2 regions of the Neobacillus sp. BP17 genome follow, and region 1 is predicted to be linked to the other one. Evidence: a T-box and tRNA genes for the amino acid it is inferred to sense, from the RefSeq annotation. Region 1 holds a T-box; the other holds one or more tRNA genes.
The links. A T-box is a leader RNA that pairs with one kind of tRNA and senses whether it is charged. The one in region 1 lies ahead of serS (serine--tRNA ligase), so its partner is inferred to be a tRNA-Ser.
Positions count from the first base shown of each region.

Region 2: it has a tRNA-Ser gene. The T-box ahead of serS (serine--tRNA ligase) is inferred to sense a tRNA for this amino acid. The anticodon was not compared.

Region 1 is NZ_CM184198.1:13,235-21,279, forward strand. Features, by position in the region: rRNA gene AC4QJR_RS00055 (23S ribosomal RNA) at 1-931, shown strand, start outside; rRNA gene rrf (5S ribosomal RNA) at 1,010-1,126, shown strand; gene AC4QJR_RS00065 (YaaC family protein) at 1,225-2,175, opposite strand; gene guaB (IMP dehydrogenase) at 2,283-3,746, shown strand; gene AC4QJR_RS00075 (D-alanyl-D-alanine carboxypeptidase family protein) at 3,888-5,264, shown strand; T-box leader at 5,365-5,588, shown strand; gene serS (serine--tRNA ligase) at 5,682-6,962, shown strand; tRNA gene AC4QJR_RS00085 (tRNA-Ser) at 7,236-7,328, shown strand; gene AC4QJR_RS00090 (deoxynucleoside kinase) at 7,626-8,045, opposite strand, start outside.
Region 2 is NZ_CM184198.1:2,746,210-2,754,254, reverse strand. Features, by position in the region: gene AC4QJR_RS13375 (sigma-54 interaction domain-containing protein) at 1-1,073, shown strand, start outside; RNA gene ffs (signal recognition particle sRNA small type) at 1,362-1,447, opposite strand; tRNA gene AC4QJR_RS13365 (tRNA-Asn) at 1,446-1,517, opposite strand; RNA gene ssrA (transfer-messenger RNA) at 1,534-1,895, opposite strand; tRNA gene AC4QJR_RS13355 (tRNA-Ser) at 1,905-1,995, opposite strand; gene AC4QJR_RS13350 (hypothetical protein) at 2,108-2,233, opposite strand; gene AC4QJR_RS13345 (aldose 1-epimerase family protein) at 2,355-3,233, opposite strand; RNA gene rnpB (RNase P RNA component class B) at 3,506-3,881, shown strand; gene AC4QJR_RS13335 (hypothetical protein) at 4,089-4,226, opposite strand; gene AC4QJR_RS13330 (amino acid permease) at 4,297-5,658, opposite strand; gene AC4QJR_RS13325 (DEAD/DEAH box helicase) at 6,015-7,931, opposite strand.

The DNA of each region.
Region 1 (8,045 bases):
AAAGGCGTAACGATCTGGGCACTGTCTCAACGAGAGACTCGGTGAAATTATAGTACCTGTGAAGATGCAGGTTACCCGCGACAGGACGGAAAGACCCCGTGGAGCTTTACTGTAGCCTGATATTGAATTTTGGTACAGCTTGTACAGGATAGGTAGGAGCCTGAGATACGTGAGCGCTAGCTTGCGTGGAGGCGTCGGTGGGATACTACCCTGGCTGTATTGAAATTCTAACCCGCACCCCTGATCGGGGTGGGAGACAGTGTCAGGTGGGCAGTTTGACTGGGGCGGTCGCCTCCTAAAAAGTAACGGAGGCGCCCAAAGGTTCCCTCAGAATGGTTGGAAATCATTCGCAGAGTGTAAAGGCACAAGGGAGCTTGACTGCGAGACCTACAAGTCGAGCAGGGACGAAAGTCGGGCTTAGTGATCCGGTGGTTCCGCATGGAAGGGCCATCGCTCAACGGATAAAAGCTACCCCGGGGATAACAGGCTTATCTCCCCCAAGAGTCCACATCGACGGGGAGGTTTGGCACCTCGATGTCGGCTCATCGCATCCTGGGGCTGTAGTCGGTCCCAAGGGTTGGGCTGTTCGCCCATTAAAGCGGTACGCGAGCTGGGTTCAGAACGTCGTGAGACAGTTCGGTCCCTATCCGTCGTGGGCGCAGGAAATTTGAGAGGAGCTGTCCTTAGTACGAGAGGACCGGGATGGACGCACCGCTGGTGTACCAGTTGTTCTGCCAAGAGCATCGCTGGGTAGCTATGTGCGGACGGGATAAGTGCTGAAAGCATCTAAGCATGAAGCCCCCCTCAAGATGAGATTTCCCATAGCGCAAGCTAGTAAGAACCCTGAAAGATGATCAGGTTGATAGGTCAGAGGTGGAAGCGTGGTAACATGTGGAGCTGACTGATACTAATCGTTCGAGGACTTATCCTAATTTTAAGGTGAACTCTGAGTTTACAAACTTCTTCTACATTATCTAGTTTTGAGGGAATGAAGCCTCAAATTTTATAGTCTGGCAGCAATGGCGAGAAGGTCACACCCGTTCCCATACCGAACACGGAAGTTAAGCTTCTCAGCGCCGATGGTAGTTGGGACACGCGTCCCTGTGAGAGTAGGACGTTGCCAGGCATAGCAAAGACAACCTGAAAAGGTTGTTTTTTTTTGCGTGTGAAAATAAATAAGTTACCGAAGAGGATGAAGAATCCTTCCACGGTAACTAAAAATTGTCAATTTGATTTTTCCATTAAATACTGATAAACCAAGTATGGCCCCTTTTGTAACGTGACATCCAGAAATGAGCAAATGAATGGATAATCCTGGTTTGGCATCATTTTTGTCAACTCACTCCACCACTCTGTTTCATATCGAGCAATCATACTTAAATTGTAAAGTAATAAATAATGAATGAGCAGCTCAGGAAAATTAAAATAATGGTCCTTGTTCAGGGGCAGCGCATAATAATTTTCCTCGAAATGAAACTTCAAAGGCGAGCTTCCAACAGAGGATGCCGGGTTCACCCGAAAAGACAAGCCTTCCTCAGAAAACTCCACACCCTTTTCAAACTTGGAGGCCAAGAATTCCTTAAACCGATTTTCAGTCATATGGAATTGATCTAAGATGGTTTCGGGCACATGAAATTGTTGATGGTCGGACTCTACCTTAATGAATGTCCTTTTCCCCTCAAGTAAAAAGAATAATTCATCAAGCTCTGGTATAAGCTTAAGTAATTCCTCCATTATGACTTTTTCCCCTTCCAATTGTTTCATGTGAAACAATTTTTCAGAGATGAAGGGGAAAAGTCCATTTTTTTGAAGTTTCACTTCATCCTGGAAGAATTGATAATTTTGTTTCTTTCTTTTCCTTGTTGAGACACCATGAGCCAAAACAGCCGTTGTTTCGGGATAAGCAGGATCTATTGTTAATATACATGCCTTAATTAAATGGACAAGACCATAAAAAAGTAAAATTGGTTTAATAATAAGTGGAGAACTGCTGGCTTGTTGATAATAAATTTGCCCATGTTCCAGATAATATAAAAATGGATAACAGTTTTCATAGCTTTTTTGCTCTGGATTCTCGATATTCCGTTTTTGATAACAACTTTTTAAAAATTGCTGGCAATATTCTGCCGAAAAGAAACAAGAGAAGCTTTTCCAATCTTTATATTGAATACCCAAGACTATATCACCTTTTTCAGAAGAATCAGACTAATATTTATTCCTTGACAGTATTTTATCCAATTGATAACCTACAAATAATATTTTTTTTCCTGGGGGCCTGAAAAATGTGGGAAAGTAAGTTTGTAAAAGAAGGTTTAACGTTTGATGATGTTTTATTAATTCCTGGTAAATCAGAAGTATTGCCTAGAGATGTAAATCTGCAAGTAGAACTATCGCCAAGTGTAAAGCTAAATATTCCTATCATAAGTGCTGGGATGGACACAGTAACAGAATCTGAAATGGCCATATCAATGGCTCGGCAAGGCGGCTTAGGGATTATTCATAAGAATATGACGATTGAGCAGCAAGCAGAGCAAGTGGAGAAGGTAAAGAGATCAGAAAGCGGAGTTATTACTGATCCATTTTTCCTAACTCCTGAGCATCAAGTGTATGATGCGGAGCATTTAATGGGAAAATATCGTATTTCCGGCGTACCAATTGTTAATAACTTAGAGGAACAAAAGCTTATCGGGATTATCACCAATAGGGATCTTCGCTTTATCCAAGATTATTCATTTAAAATTTCCGACGTTATGACTAAGGAGAATCTTGTGACGGCCCCAGTTGGAACGACATTAAAAGAGGCAGAGAAAATTCTGCAGCGTTACAAGATAGAAAAACTACCGCTTGTTAATGAGCAGGGTGAGTTAAAAGGATTAATCACAATTAAGGATATCGAAAAGGTGATTGAATTTCCAAACTCTGCGAAAGACAGTCAAGGACGTTTATTGGCTGGAGCTGCGGTTGGAGTAACGAGCGATACGATGAAACGAGTAGAAGCTCTTGTAAAAGCCAATGTCGATGTAATTGTGCTTGATACAGCCCATGGACATTCCAAAGGTGTCCTCGATATGGTAAAGGAAATTAGAGCTGCTCATCCAAATCTCACGATTATTGCTGGGAACGTGGCAACAGCTGAAGGAACCAAAGCCTTAATAGAAGCTGGTGCCGATGTGGTCAAAGTAGGAATTGGACCTGGTTCGATCTGTACAACAAGGGTCGTTGCCGGTGTAGGTGTTCCACAAATTACAGCCGTTTATGATTGTGCAGGAGAAGCGATGAAGCATGGCAAGACAATCATTGCCGATGGCGGCATCAAATACTCTGGGGATATCGTCAAAGCTCTTGCAGCAGGCGGATATGCCGTTATGCTGGGCAGCTTATTAGCGGGGGTAACCGAGAGTCCAGGAGAGACAGAAATTTTCCAAGGACGCCGCTTTAAAGTGTATCGCGGGATGGGTTCAGTGGCTGCGATGGAAAAAGGATCAAAAGACCGTTATTTCCAAGAAGATAATAAAAAGTTCGTACCAGAAGGAATTGAAGGACGGATTCCTTATAAAGGGCCTTTAGCAGAGACTGTATATCAACTTATCGGCGGACTCAGATCCGGAATGGGTTATTGCGGAACCAAAGATCTAGAGGAATTAAGAACAAAAGCACAATTTATTAAAATGACAGGTGCGGGATTAAGAGAGAGTCATCCACATGATGTTCAAATCACAAAAGAGGCTCCGAATTACTCTCTATAACAACAAGACAGAGAAGCGATGACTTCTCTGTTTTTTATGTAAAAATACCTAGAAACTGAAAAAAATAGCCATAAGATGGTTCATAGCTCCGTCTATGATTTGCTATTGACTTATGTTAAAATAACCAAGGTGTATAAATTCATGGAGGGCGTTAAAGTGAACAAACATTTTTATCAGAAATGTATGGCCAGTGCGCTGGCACTTATTTTATTTTTTGGACTATTTGCTGGTGTTGATATAGCGAAGGCGGATGCAGCATTAAATGTGAATGCAGACGGAGCTATTTTAGTTGATGGACAAACAGGTAAGGTTTTATATGCAAAGAATGCTGACAGTCCATTAGGGATTGCCAGTATGACAAAGATGATGACGGAGTATCTTTTACTAGATGCCGTGAAGCACGGTAAGGTCAAATGGGATCAGGAATATACGGTAAGTGAACTAGTTTATAAGATTTCACAGCCAACGGGTTTATCGAATGTCCCTTTACGCCTTGGTGAAAAATATAATGTTCGAGAATTATATGAAGCGATGGCTATTTATTCTGCTAATGGGACAACCATTGCACTTGCTGAAGTCATTGCCGGTTCGGAAACGAATTTTGTCAAGTTGATGAATGAAAAAGCAAAGAAACTTGGATTGAAAAATAGTAAATTTGTGAATTCTACTGGCTTAAATAATAAGGATTATAATGGTGAGCAACCAGAAGGAACTGGTGCTGAAGAAGAAAATGTGATGTCTCCTCGCGACGTGGCTACATTAGCCTATCATCTCATTAATGATTATCCAGATGTTCTAAAAACAGCAAGCACGCCTAAAAAGGTATTTCGTGAAGGTACAGATGATAGAATTGTAATGCAAAACTGGAACTGGATGCTGCCAACATTAGTATATGGATATGAAGGTATGGATGGGCTCAAAACCGGTACAACTGATTTTGCAGGATACTGCTTTACAGGGACAGCGAGCAGAGATGGAAAACGATTTATTACCGTTGTCCAAAATGCAAAAGATGATAGCGGAAAAAATGATGGTTATAAAGCGCGTTTCGGTGAAACGAAAAAAATGCTAGATTATGCTTTTACAAATTATGCAAAGGAAGAAATTACTCCTAAGCATTACCAAGTAAAAGGTCAAAAAACGGTTCCTGTTACAAAAGGAAAAGAAGACCAGGTTAAAATCTATACAAAATCAGCCATTAGCATGATGATTCCAAATGGCAGCAAGCAAGACTACAAACCAGTCTTAGTCCTTGATAAAAAGAAATTGACGAAAGATGGTAAGCTAACAGCACCAATTAAGAAGGGTGAAAAAGTTGGTTATGTAACCATCGCACCAAAAAATGGTGAAAAGGTTAGTTTCTTAACTTCAGAGGGTCAACAATCGATTAAGGTTGATGTGATCGCTGCACAAGATGTAGAAAAATCAAACTGGTTTGTGTTAATGATGAAAGGCATTGGTAACTTTTTTGGAGATGTTTTTCATGGGATTTCCTCTACTGTTAAGGGATGGTTTTAATTTATATTTTAACGAAAGCTAAGCAAAAACAATTTGTTTAAATTGGTTGCTTTTGGATAATATATATAGTAAATTAATAAATACAAAATCATAAATAATGATCAAAGCAATGAGAGGAACTAGTAACAAGAGACTCATTCTACAAGAGAGCCGGTGGCTGGTGTGAACCGGTGGATGAAACTTGTGAATCCCTCCTCGAGCAAGGTGCGGAACATCTCATCCTGAGATCAGTAAGTACTTTCGGTAGAAACCGTTAACGTTTTTTGAGGTGGACAGTTTATTCTGTCAACCAGGGTGGTATCGCGAGTAACTCTCGTCCCTGTTTTAGGGGCGGGAGTTTTTTGTTTTTTATGTGGTAATGCGAACCGCACGGCATGGTCTAAAATAATAAAATGAGTAAAAAGGAGTGCCATATTTATGTTAGATATTAAAGTGTTACGAGCTGATTTTGCAGAAGTAAAAGAAAAACTTCAAAAGCGGGGGGAAGATTTATCTGCTCTCGATCAATTTGAAGAACTAGACCAAAGAAGACGCGAATTGATTGTCGAAACAGAAAAATTAAAAAGCCGCCGCAATGAGGTATCACAGCAGGTTGCATCTTTAAAGCGAGAAAAGCAGGATGCTGACCATTTGATCAAGGAAATGCGCGAGGTGGGTGACAAGATTAAAACGTTTGATGATGAATTACGTGTAGTAGAAGAGTCATTAGAACTTTTGATGTTGAGCATCCCGAATATCCCGCATGAAAGTGTTCCAGTGGGCGAAACTGAGGATGATAATATCGAAATACGACAATGGGGCAAGGTGCGCGAGTTTGAATTTGAAGCCAAACCGCATTGGGACGTTGCCGATCAACTAGGAATTCTTGATTTTGAAAGAGCCGGGAAGGTAACAGGTAGCCGCTTTGTCTTTTATAAAGGACTAGGTGCTCGTTTAGAGCGTGCGTTAATGAGCTTTATGTTAGATCTTCATGTCGATGAGCATGGCTATACAGAAATATTGCCGCCGTATTTAGTCAACCGGGCGAGTATGACTGGAACAGGCCAGCTTCCTAAGTTTGAAGAAGATGCGTTTTTGATTGAAAACGAAGATTACTTCTTGATTCCGACAGCTGAAGTTCCTGTAACTAATCTTCATCGCGATGAAATATTAAGTGCTGAAGCCCTGCCGATCCGCTTTGCTGCTTACAGTGCATGTTTCCGTTCTGAGGCTGGCTCTGCGGGCCGTGATACACGCGGTTTGATTCGTCAGCATCAATTTAATAAGGTAGAACTTGTGAAGTTTGTTAAGCCTGAGGATTCTTACGATGAGCTTGAAAAGCTGACACGAGATGCAGAAAAGGTATTACAATTACTTGAGCTGCCATACCGTGTGCTAAGCATGTGCACGGGTGACCTCGGCTTTACCGCTGCGAAGAAGTATGATATTGAAGTTTGGATTCCAAGCTATGGAACGTATCGCGAAATTTCTTCTTGCAGTAACTTCGAAGCCTTCCAGGCAAGACGGGCAAACATTCGTTTCCGCCGCGAACCAAAGGCAAAGCCGGAGCACGTTCACACCCTCAATGGTTCTGGCCTTGCGATTGGCCGTACGGTCGCCGCCATCTTAGAGAATTACCAACAAGCCGATGGCAGTGTCGTGATTCCAACCGTACTGCGTCCATATATGGGCAACCGTGAAGTCATATCACCAATGTAATTTTAGTCTAAGTTAAAGCATATAGTTGGCACCCTGTTGATTGGAGCGGAAGGCACGAAGACTCCTGCGGGAGGACGGGGCAGGGGAGACCCCGCAGGAGCGCAGCGACGAGGAGGCTCCCCGGACCGCCCGCGGAAAGCGAAGTGCCTGGAGTGGAAATCAACAGGCATTTGTAACATAGAAAAAAACTGGACAGATAAAAATTTGTCCAGTTTTTTGATTTAGTATGTTGACATAGAAAAATGAATATGGTAAATTAGATTCTGTTGATACGGAGGAATACCCAAGTTTGGCTGAAGGGATCGGTCTTGAAAACCGACAGGCGGGTCATACCGCGCGGGGGTTCGAATCCCTCTTCCTCCTCCATAATATTTACTAATCGCGCATAAAAACTGGAGATAAAGGTTCGTTACATCATATGTAACGGACTTTTTTTATGGACATTTTTAGCTGCACTGTTAAACTGAGAGCAATAGCTGGATATTTGCCTATGGTTAGAAGATTGCTGAAGGAAAAAGGGTGCTAAGCGGAAAAGAAGAGTATCTCCATTTCCCGGGTGAAGGAAAAAAATAGGCTAAACGGTAAATGAAGAGGGTCCGGTCTAGCAAAATTCAGAAGTTTCTCCATCGCATCAATCCTATAAATAAAAAAGCACATATTGGATTATCCAATATGCGCTTTTCTTATATTTAGAATTTCTTTCAACTTTTCTTCCACTTCAAGGCAAATTCTAGTGGCATCTTCTGCACTTTTGACAACGTCTGTTGTATCCATATCAATCACTAATACTTCACTTGCTGAGTACTGGTTCATCACCCACTCATCATAACCCTTCCACACTTCGAAGTAATATTCCTTCAGTTCAGGATTTATTTCAAAGCTTCGGCCGCGGGCCATAATCCGGTCAATCACTGTATCAAATGACCCTTTTAAGTACACCATTAAATCTGGTGCCTTTTTTGGAAGTTCATTCAGTTCTTCCAGCATGTTTTCCACTAATTCTTCATATATTTTAAATTCCAAATCAGAAATCCTGCCTAACGATTTATTCACATAGGCAAAATACCAATCTTCATAAATGGA
Region 2 (8,045 bases), 2.7 Mb from region 1:
TGGAAAACATCATCAAAGGGGCCGTCATTTCATTATCCGATTATAAAGAGGTACAACGAAGCGCCTTGGATTTTATTAACTCAAGCCGCTCCATTTCCATTGAAGATATCATTGGAAGGTCACCTCAAATGATAGAAATTAAGTCTCTTGTTTCTCATGTTGCTGCGAATGATTCTACTGTTTTAATTACAGGAGAAAGTGGAACCGGAAAAGAATTGTTTGCAAGGGCCATCCATCAATTGAGCACAAGAAGTAATCGTCCATTCATTTCGATAAATTGTGGGGCCATCCCGGAGGCATTAATTGAAAGTGAACTTTTCGGTTACGAAAAAGGAGCATTTACCGGGGCAGATGCAAAGGGGAAACCTGGAAAATTTGAATTAGCGGATCAAGGAACTATTTTTCTAGATGAAATTGGCACAATGCCGCTTTACCTACAAGTAAAGCTTTTGCGTGTTTTACAAACCAGGGAAATAGATAAGATTGGAGGAAAGCATCCAATACCAGTAAACATTCGTGTTATTGCAGCCACAAACGAGAATTTAGAAAAATTAGTAGACCAAAATAAATTTCGAGAAGACTTATATTACCGATTAAATGTAATACCCATTAAAATCCCTCCTCTTCGTGACAGAAATGATGACCTTGATTATTTGAGCAGCTATTTTATTAGAAGGTATAACAAATTATTAAATAGAAATATTCAATCCATCTCGAAAGAAGTAGCTGCCATGATGAAAAGTTACAAATGGCCAGGGAATGTTCGTGAGTTTGAAAATTGCTTAGAATACGCCATAAATATCGCAACCATTTATGATACCGAATTAACACTGGATCATTTGCCATATTACTTACATCAATTACCCCCTTCTTCAAATCATACGGACAAAAGTGAAGAAATCCTGAAAGTTCCCATCTTGGAGATGAACAAAGAAGAATTCGAATACAAAAAAATCGAAAAATTATTGACTGAATACGGAAAAACGACAAAAGCAAAAAGACAAATTGCCAGCAATCTAGGTATAAGTTTAGCAACGCTTTATCGTAAATTGAAGCAGCATCAATTAGATTGATGCTGGGAAAGACTGGGTACAATATGGGCTAAAAAATTGTAACTAGTAATCCGTCCCTAGTAGAAAAGATAAACTAGTCATTGTAATACTGCTTGCTTATGTATTGAACAGCTTAAATAATTGAGATTTCTAAAACATTTCATTTGCAGGATAATGGAACAAAAAAAAATCCTTGAACATTAAAAAGCCATGAAGGGAAATTCCTTATCTACCTCTTTATAAAATTAATCCAAATTTGTAAAAGAAATAACCCCTAAACTGGGTTTAGGGGTTTTGAGCCTTCAGTTTTATGTACTAGCCCACACAATTTCACTAGTTATGGCTGCTGCGTTCCCGCCCTGACCAGTTTCCTAGTGCCTTTGTTGGACTAAACTCCGCAGGTAGGACTCGAACCTACGACCGATCGGTTAATTGCCGAAAGGACTGCCACTTACCTACTGCGGTAAAAATGATTGTTTTTTAGTGGAAATGACGGGAGTTGAACCCGTGTGCAAAGATCTTGGCACTTATACTTCTACGAGTGTAGTCAGTAGAATTGATTTCACTTACTTCGTTAGCCTACTGACAGGCATGGAAGCAGCTAGTCTGGTTCGTCTCTTCCTTCATCCTCAGACGGTGGAATCCGGCGTAGTCCACTTAGAATGAGTCCCTTACCCTACCACATGGACGATGGAGGGAGGAACCGCGATCGACTGTTATTAGGCAGCGAAAGCGAAGTTGTTGTTTTGTTTGCCAGTTATAGGCTTTATCGTTTTTACGAGGCCGAATCCCTCGACTCGCCATATAAGCTCAAACAATCCCTGTCGATACCAAGACATCCCCATAATATAATGGCAGAGAAGAAGGGATTTGAACCCTCGCGCCGGTTACCCGACCTACACCCTTAGCAGGGGCGCCTCTTCAGCCGCTTGAGTACTTCTCTGTAATAAAAGCTTCGCGTAAGTCCGTTAAGAACTTACAAGAACAATATATCATCGATTCCATTTGGAAGATAGCTGTAAATTTTGGTAGTTCAAAAGTCCTGGATTTTTCGATTACAAAAACCCATTTAACATCTTTCGGTAGGTAACAGCTGCTGGCGGGACAGGTGGTGGAGGAATGAATGGAACTACTATGGATTGATACCAAGGATGGTAGTGATGCAAAATAATGTAGTACATTAATATCCTCCTTTCACTTATAGTCAAAGTAGTCTATGTGCGTTCACCTAAATAGGATTGGATGGAAGCCTAACTTTATCATTTAATACTTAGCAACCAATAGACAATCTCCTATCGACTGTTATTTAAACTTCATTTTATATTCAGCCAGGAATGTTGCTCCTGCTTCAAGCTTATTCACACCCATCTTTTCCTTCATGTTCCCAGAAGTATGATACGTATCAGCAATTCCGTACCATGGCTCTATGCAAACAAATGGCGCGATCGTACCAGTAGTATCCATATATTTCGACCAAATTCCAACAAACGGGAATTTTTCGAACCATACTTCGATTCCATGACCTGATTTTTTAGACTCCAATGTAATTTGATCAATATTGCTGTAGACGAGAGCATCATGGGCAAATAAGGAGGGCGTGAGCTGCATCGTTGAAATATCACTTGCATTTCCTCTCTCGTGGATCAGAGAATCCTTTAGCTCGTATTCCATTACCTTGTTATTTGCTGCAGGAGTAAAATATAAACGGTAATCCTCAATGGTTTCATTTTCTACAAGTGGAATTTTAAATGCAGGATGAGCACCAATGGAAAAATACATTTCTTCCTTGTTTTCATTCACGATTTCCCACTGAACCATGAGGGAGTCCTCTTTGAGTACATAACGAATGATTGCTTTAAATTCGTAAGGATAAACTTGTTTGAAGCGTCCAGCAGACTCAAACACAAATGAAACGCTTGTATCTGTCTGCTCTTCTACATCAAATTCAACGTCACGCAAAAAACCATGCTGTGACATCTTATAGGTATGACCATCCAGTTGATACTGATCCCCTTTTAACCGTCCTACAATCGGAAATAAGACCGGAGAGACTCGTCCCCAGTAAGCGTTATCCCCTGTCCACATATAGTCTAGCCCGTTTTTCTTATGCTTCACTTCTCGTACTTCTGCTCCATTTCTTACTATACTTACCTTTAACCAATCATTTTCAATGACAAGCATTATATTTCCCTCAACTCTCTTGTTTAAGATGAATCAATGTGTAAGTTACATTAATATCAAGGATAATTCTTAAAAAAATTGCCTTGTACAATTTTATTTGACGACTTTGTTGCTGTGGAAAGTAATAAATTAAATATTTAATTGACCTTTGGAGAAATGAACCTAAAAATACCAATCATAATTGGAAACATTGGAATAAAACTACTAATGATTTATCATCGTATCCTTGATATAGTATGTGTTGTCGCATCTGAACGAATTCATAAACATGAAATGGTGAGTAGTCGCGGTTCCTTTACAGGAGCTGAGGAAAGTCCAGGCTCGCACAGTGCTGAGATGCCTGTAGTGTTCGTGCCACCTGCAAAGGTGGGCAGCCGAATCGGCTGACGGCGGTGAAATCATGCTACGTCCGTTTGGATATGCTGAGAATAACCTGAAAGTGCCACAGTGACGAGCTTTTCTGGAAACGGAAAAGATGGAACGGGTAAACCCCACGAGCGAGCAACCCAAATTATGGTAGGGGCATCATCCTGCGGGAAATGAACCTAACGGATGAATCGGCCATTGGCCGGTAGATAGATGACTACACTTCTAGTACGAGGCTTGCTGCCGATTGAAGTACGGAAGGACAAAACCTGGCTTACAGCCATTTCATAAGCAATGTATCGTTCAAAGCTATAAATGATTGCGGGTTGGACGAGCAATACGGCTGGGCTAATTAATCAATCGTCCAAGTTTAATCTCCCCGCACAACATACATAAATTTTCGTACATCCCTTCGTTCTATGACTAATCTTCTTTTTGATAATAACTACCAAAAACCTACTTACGCAGATTGTAAGTAGGTTTTGTTTTTCATTCACTGTTTTGTGTGGTATTAAAAAAATCATCAGCCTGATCTTTTTGGTTACCTTTTACCTTATTATGGTTTTTACCCATTTTTCCATCGGACTCATAACTTAATTTCTCCGATCCTTTTTTATTCTTTTCCATAACTTCACCCTTTCAAATCTAGTTTGCCCCACTCTGGTTTATCCAACAGATTCTTTTTCAAAAGAATAGGTCAGTCGAATTTTTTAATCATTTTATATCCGAAATAAAGAATCGTAAACCATATTGGTGCTACAACTAAAGCAATTCGCATTTCCTCAATAAAAGCCATTAAGACAATGACAAGTGCTAAAAACGTCAGTGCTAAATAGGATGAAATGGGATATAAGGGAAGTTTAAATGCTAATTTTTCAATTTCTTTTTTTGTTTTGGATTGCCTAAACTTTAATTGTGTAATCAGGATAACCGCCCAGCTGGTAATAACCGCTACTGTGGCAACAGCAGATATGTACATAAACACTTTTTCGGGAACAATGTAGTTCAGTAGTACGGCCAATAATAACAGTGAAGACGTGAACAGTATGCCACGGACCGGGCTGCCATTCTTATTAAGTTTTCCAAAATATTTCGGACCGTTATTTTGCAGGGATAAATTGTGCAGCATTCTACCGGAACTAAATAACCCACTATTAAAAGCAGATAATGCGGCTGTTAAGACCACAAAGTTAATAATATGGGCGGCTCTAGGAATTCCAACTTTATCAAAAATCAATACAAATGGACTGCCCTTCATGCCTACTTCATTCCAAGGATAGAGAGTCATCATAATTCCCAATGCACCCACATAAAAAATTAATATCCGCCAGACAACACTGTTAATGGCAGACGGGATTGATTTTTGAGGATTTTTTGCCTCTCCTGCGGTAATTCCAACCAATTCCACTCCACCAAATGAAAACGTCACAAAAACCAAGGACAATAAAATTCCTTTGACTCCATTTGGCATGAATCCCCCATGAGTCCAAAGATGGGCCAAACCAACGGGCTGACCTCCGTTGCCAATTCCCAAAAAGATGATTCCTACTCCAACGAGAATCATTCCGATAATGGCTACAACTTTAATCAGTGCAAACCAGAATTCAAACTCACCAAATGCCTTTACATTCGCAAGGTTTACCAAGGTAATCACGATAAGCACAGCGAGTGCTGTGAGCCATTGTGGAATATCTGGAAACCAGTAATTCACATAAACACCAACCACGGTTATTTCCGCCATTCCAGCGACAAGCCACATAAACCAATAGGTCCAGCCGCTAAGGTACCCTGCAAACGGCCCTATATATCGATTGGCGTAGGAACTAAAGGAACCCGAAACGGGTAGATCGACTGCCATTTCACCTAGAGCTCTCATAATGATAAAAATAACCAAGCCTCCGATTAAATAAGAGACCATGATGGCTGGTCCAGCCATTTGAATGGCTGCACTTGAGCCATAGAACAGTCCGACTCCAATGGCACCTCCAAGTGCAATTAACTGGATATGCCTATTATCTAAACCCCGTTGCAAATTCTCACTTTGATGATTATTACCCAACCTAAATTCCTCCAATGATAACTATTTGTTCGTATAAAAGATTAAGAAAAAGTACATTTATAAAATGTACATTAAAAACGAAGATAATGCTAGAAAAATTCTGAAAAGATGAATAAATTATCTACTAACACCTTCATTTCTTATATAAATAAAAAAAGAGAAGATTTTGAAAGGTCGTGGCAATAAGATGCTTTATATAAGGGATAGGTACGTTATTAAATAAGCTAAACACTTACCTATTATTTATGGTAAAATAAAGTTCCTTGGCAGGGGCAATTAAAAAAGCGAGTTGGGATTCTATGACCAACTCGCTTTTTATCTTTTCTTTTTAAAGGATCATTAAGGTTCTACTTAACTTAGATACCTAATTTAATCTCCACTAAATCGCTTTTCCTCTGGTTTCTCTCTTGCAAAATCCGATCAAGATAGTGTGTAAATTCTGATTCACCCGAATACGACAAGCAAAGATATTCCTTGGCCCTTGTCATTCCAATATAGAATAAAGAAACCTCTCGTTCCTTATCCTCTTCTAAAGGAAATGGCATGGAATCCACATTAACAATAAACACGGCTTGAAAGTCGAGTCCCTTACTGCTATCAATGGTACTAATTTTAACTTTGCCATCTTCTTTTTGAAACGATCTCTTTGACACGTCATTCTCGGTAATCCAGTAGTTAGGGAGTTCTAATTCACCTAGTGAACGCTTAATGAGATCAACTATCGGATATTTATGGGTCCGCTTCACTCGATACAGGATTAACATTTCATCGAGAGGTACTTTCCTCTCTTCATGTAGTCTTTTGATTTGCCTTGCAACCATTCGTATTTCATCAAAGAAATTGGCTGCGCGAATAATTCCAGGCTCGGGTCCTTTCCGTTTCGTACTCTGAGGCGCAATAATTTCACCTTCCAGATTACGATTAACGACTTTATTTTTAAACATCGAATGCTCGCGATAGAAATCCCATGCAAACTTAACGATTTGAGAGGTATTTCGGTAGTTAATCGACAACACCTTTGACCGGCCTTGAAAGGATAAACCGGTATCCTGCAAGTATGAACGTTTCCGCCGATAAATCGTCTGTGCACGATCTTCTACCAATAAGAGTGACTGGGTATCTGTATTGATTAGCAAGCTGACTAAACGGAGCCAATCCGCGTCAAAATCCTGTCCTTCATCAATCAGGATCGCATCATAGGATGGAAGGATGGTTTCTTTTTTCTCGATTTTATCGATGATTACTGAGAGATTTTGCTCTCTTATCTTTAGATCATTCTTAAGCCAAGCATGAAAGTTCCGTACGATTATGTTTTGATTTTGTACAGCCTTCATATTTGGGTCAAAATCAAATAGATCCTCAGGTTCATTGAGCATATGATTAATCATTTGCTGGATCGCATTGGAAAGTGAGATATTATAACAGAGGATGAGAATCTTCCAATCGGGATTTTGCTTTGACAACATTTTTGCTCGACTGGCCAAGATTATCGTTTTCCCACTTCCTGCCACGCCACGAATTAAGCGATTTTTATCACCAATCTGCTTCGCTAAGTTCTCTTGATGAAGATCCATGGTCTTAATATCATGAAGTGACAGTAATAGCTGATCTTGATAAGGAACAGGCGCTTTAAATTCTGCACTAATCCGCACCTCTGGAAATAAATGATAGCGAATGGCATTAATGTCTCCAATGGACAGTGGTTCTTTTAAACGATATGGAATCACAAACATATTCATAATTTTCTCCATCAAGATTTCTTCCGAAAACCCCTCTTTTTCAGGATCGATTTCATCTCTTGTTAGGGAAAGGTTTGGTTCAATAACCGTGTAAAGTCCATCATTAATAAAGTCCTTCGTATACAATCTCGTAAAAACAACCCCGTATCCATAAGGGAACTTCAATTTCAATTTATGTTTTCCATCTGTTTCTATTAGATTTTTATCCCTTTTAAGAACATCAGCAATCTTAAACATGTAGTCTCTTGCTTGATTCATGGGGTTTGGGATAATAGTTTGATCACCATTGGCTGCCACGATATGCCATTCATCATGGTTAATTTGCAAGAGAGTATTTCTGGTATAATCCTTCACTTCCAAAACAACCATTCCAAGGTCCGGGCCGATAATCACAAAATCCGGTTTCCTCCCTTGAATTTCCGGTTCAAAATAAACAATATAATCATCAGGAAGATAGTTTTTTAAAGTTCGGAATAATAACCGCTCACCTGCTGTAGCAGTAGACCTAATGGTTTCAGGAATCGTAATTGCCATAATAACCGCTCCAAAATTTGCATTTTTCTCCATTATACTACAATTAGGAATATTTTCCTAAACAATTACAAGATTTCCCCTATTATTACGACAACTATCCACAAAAACTAGCAA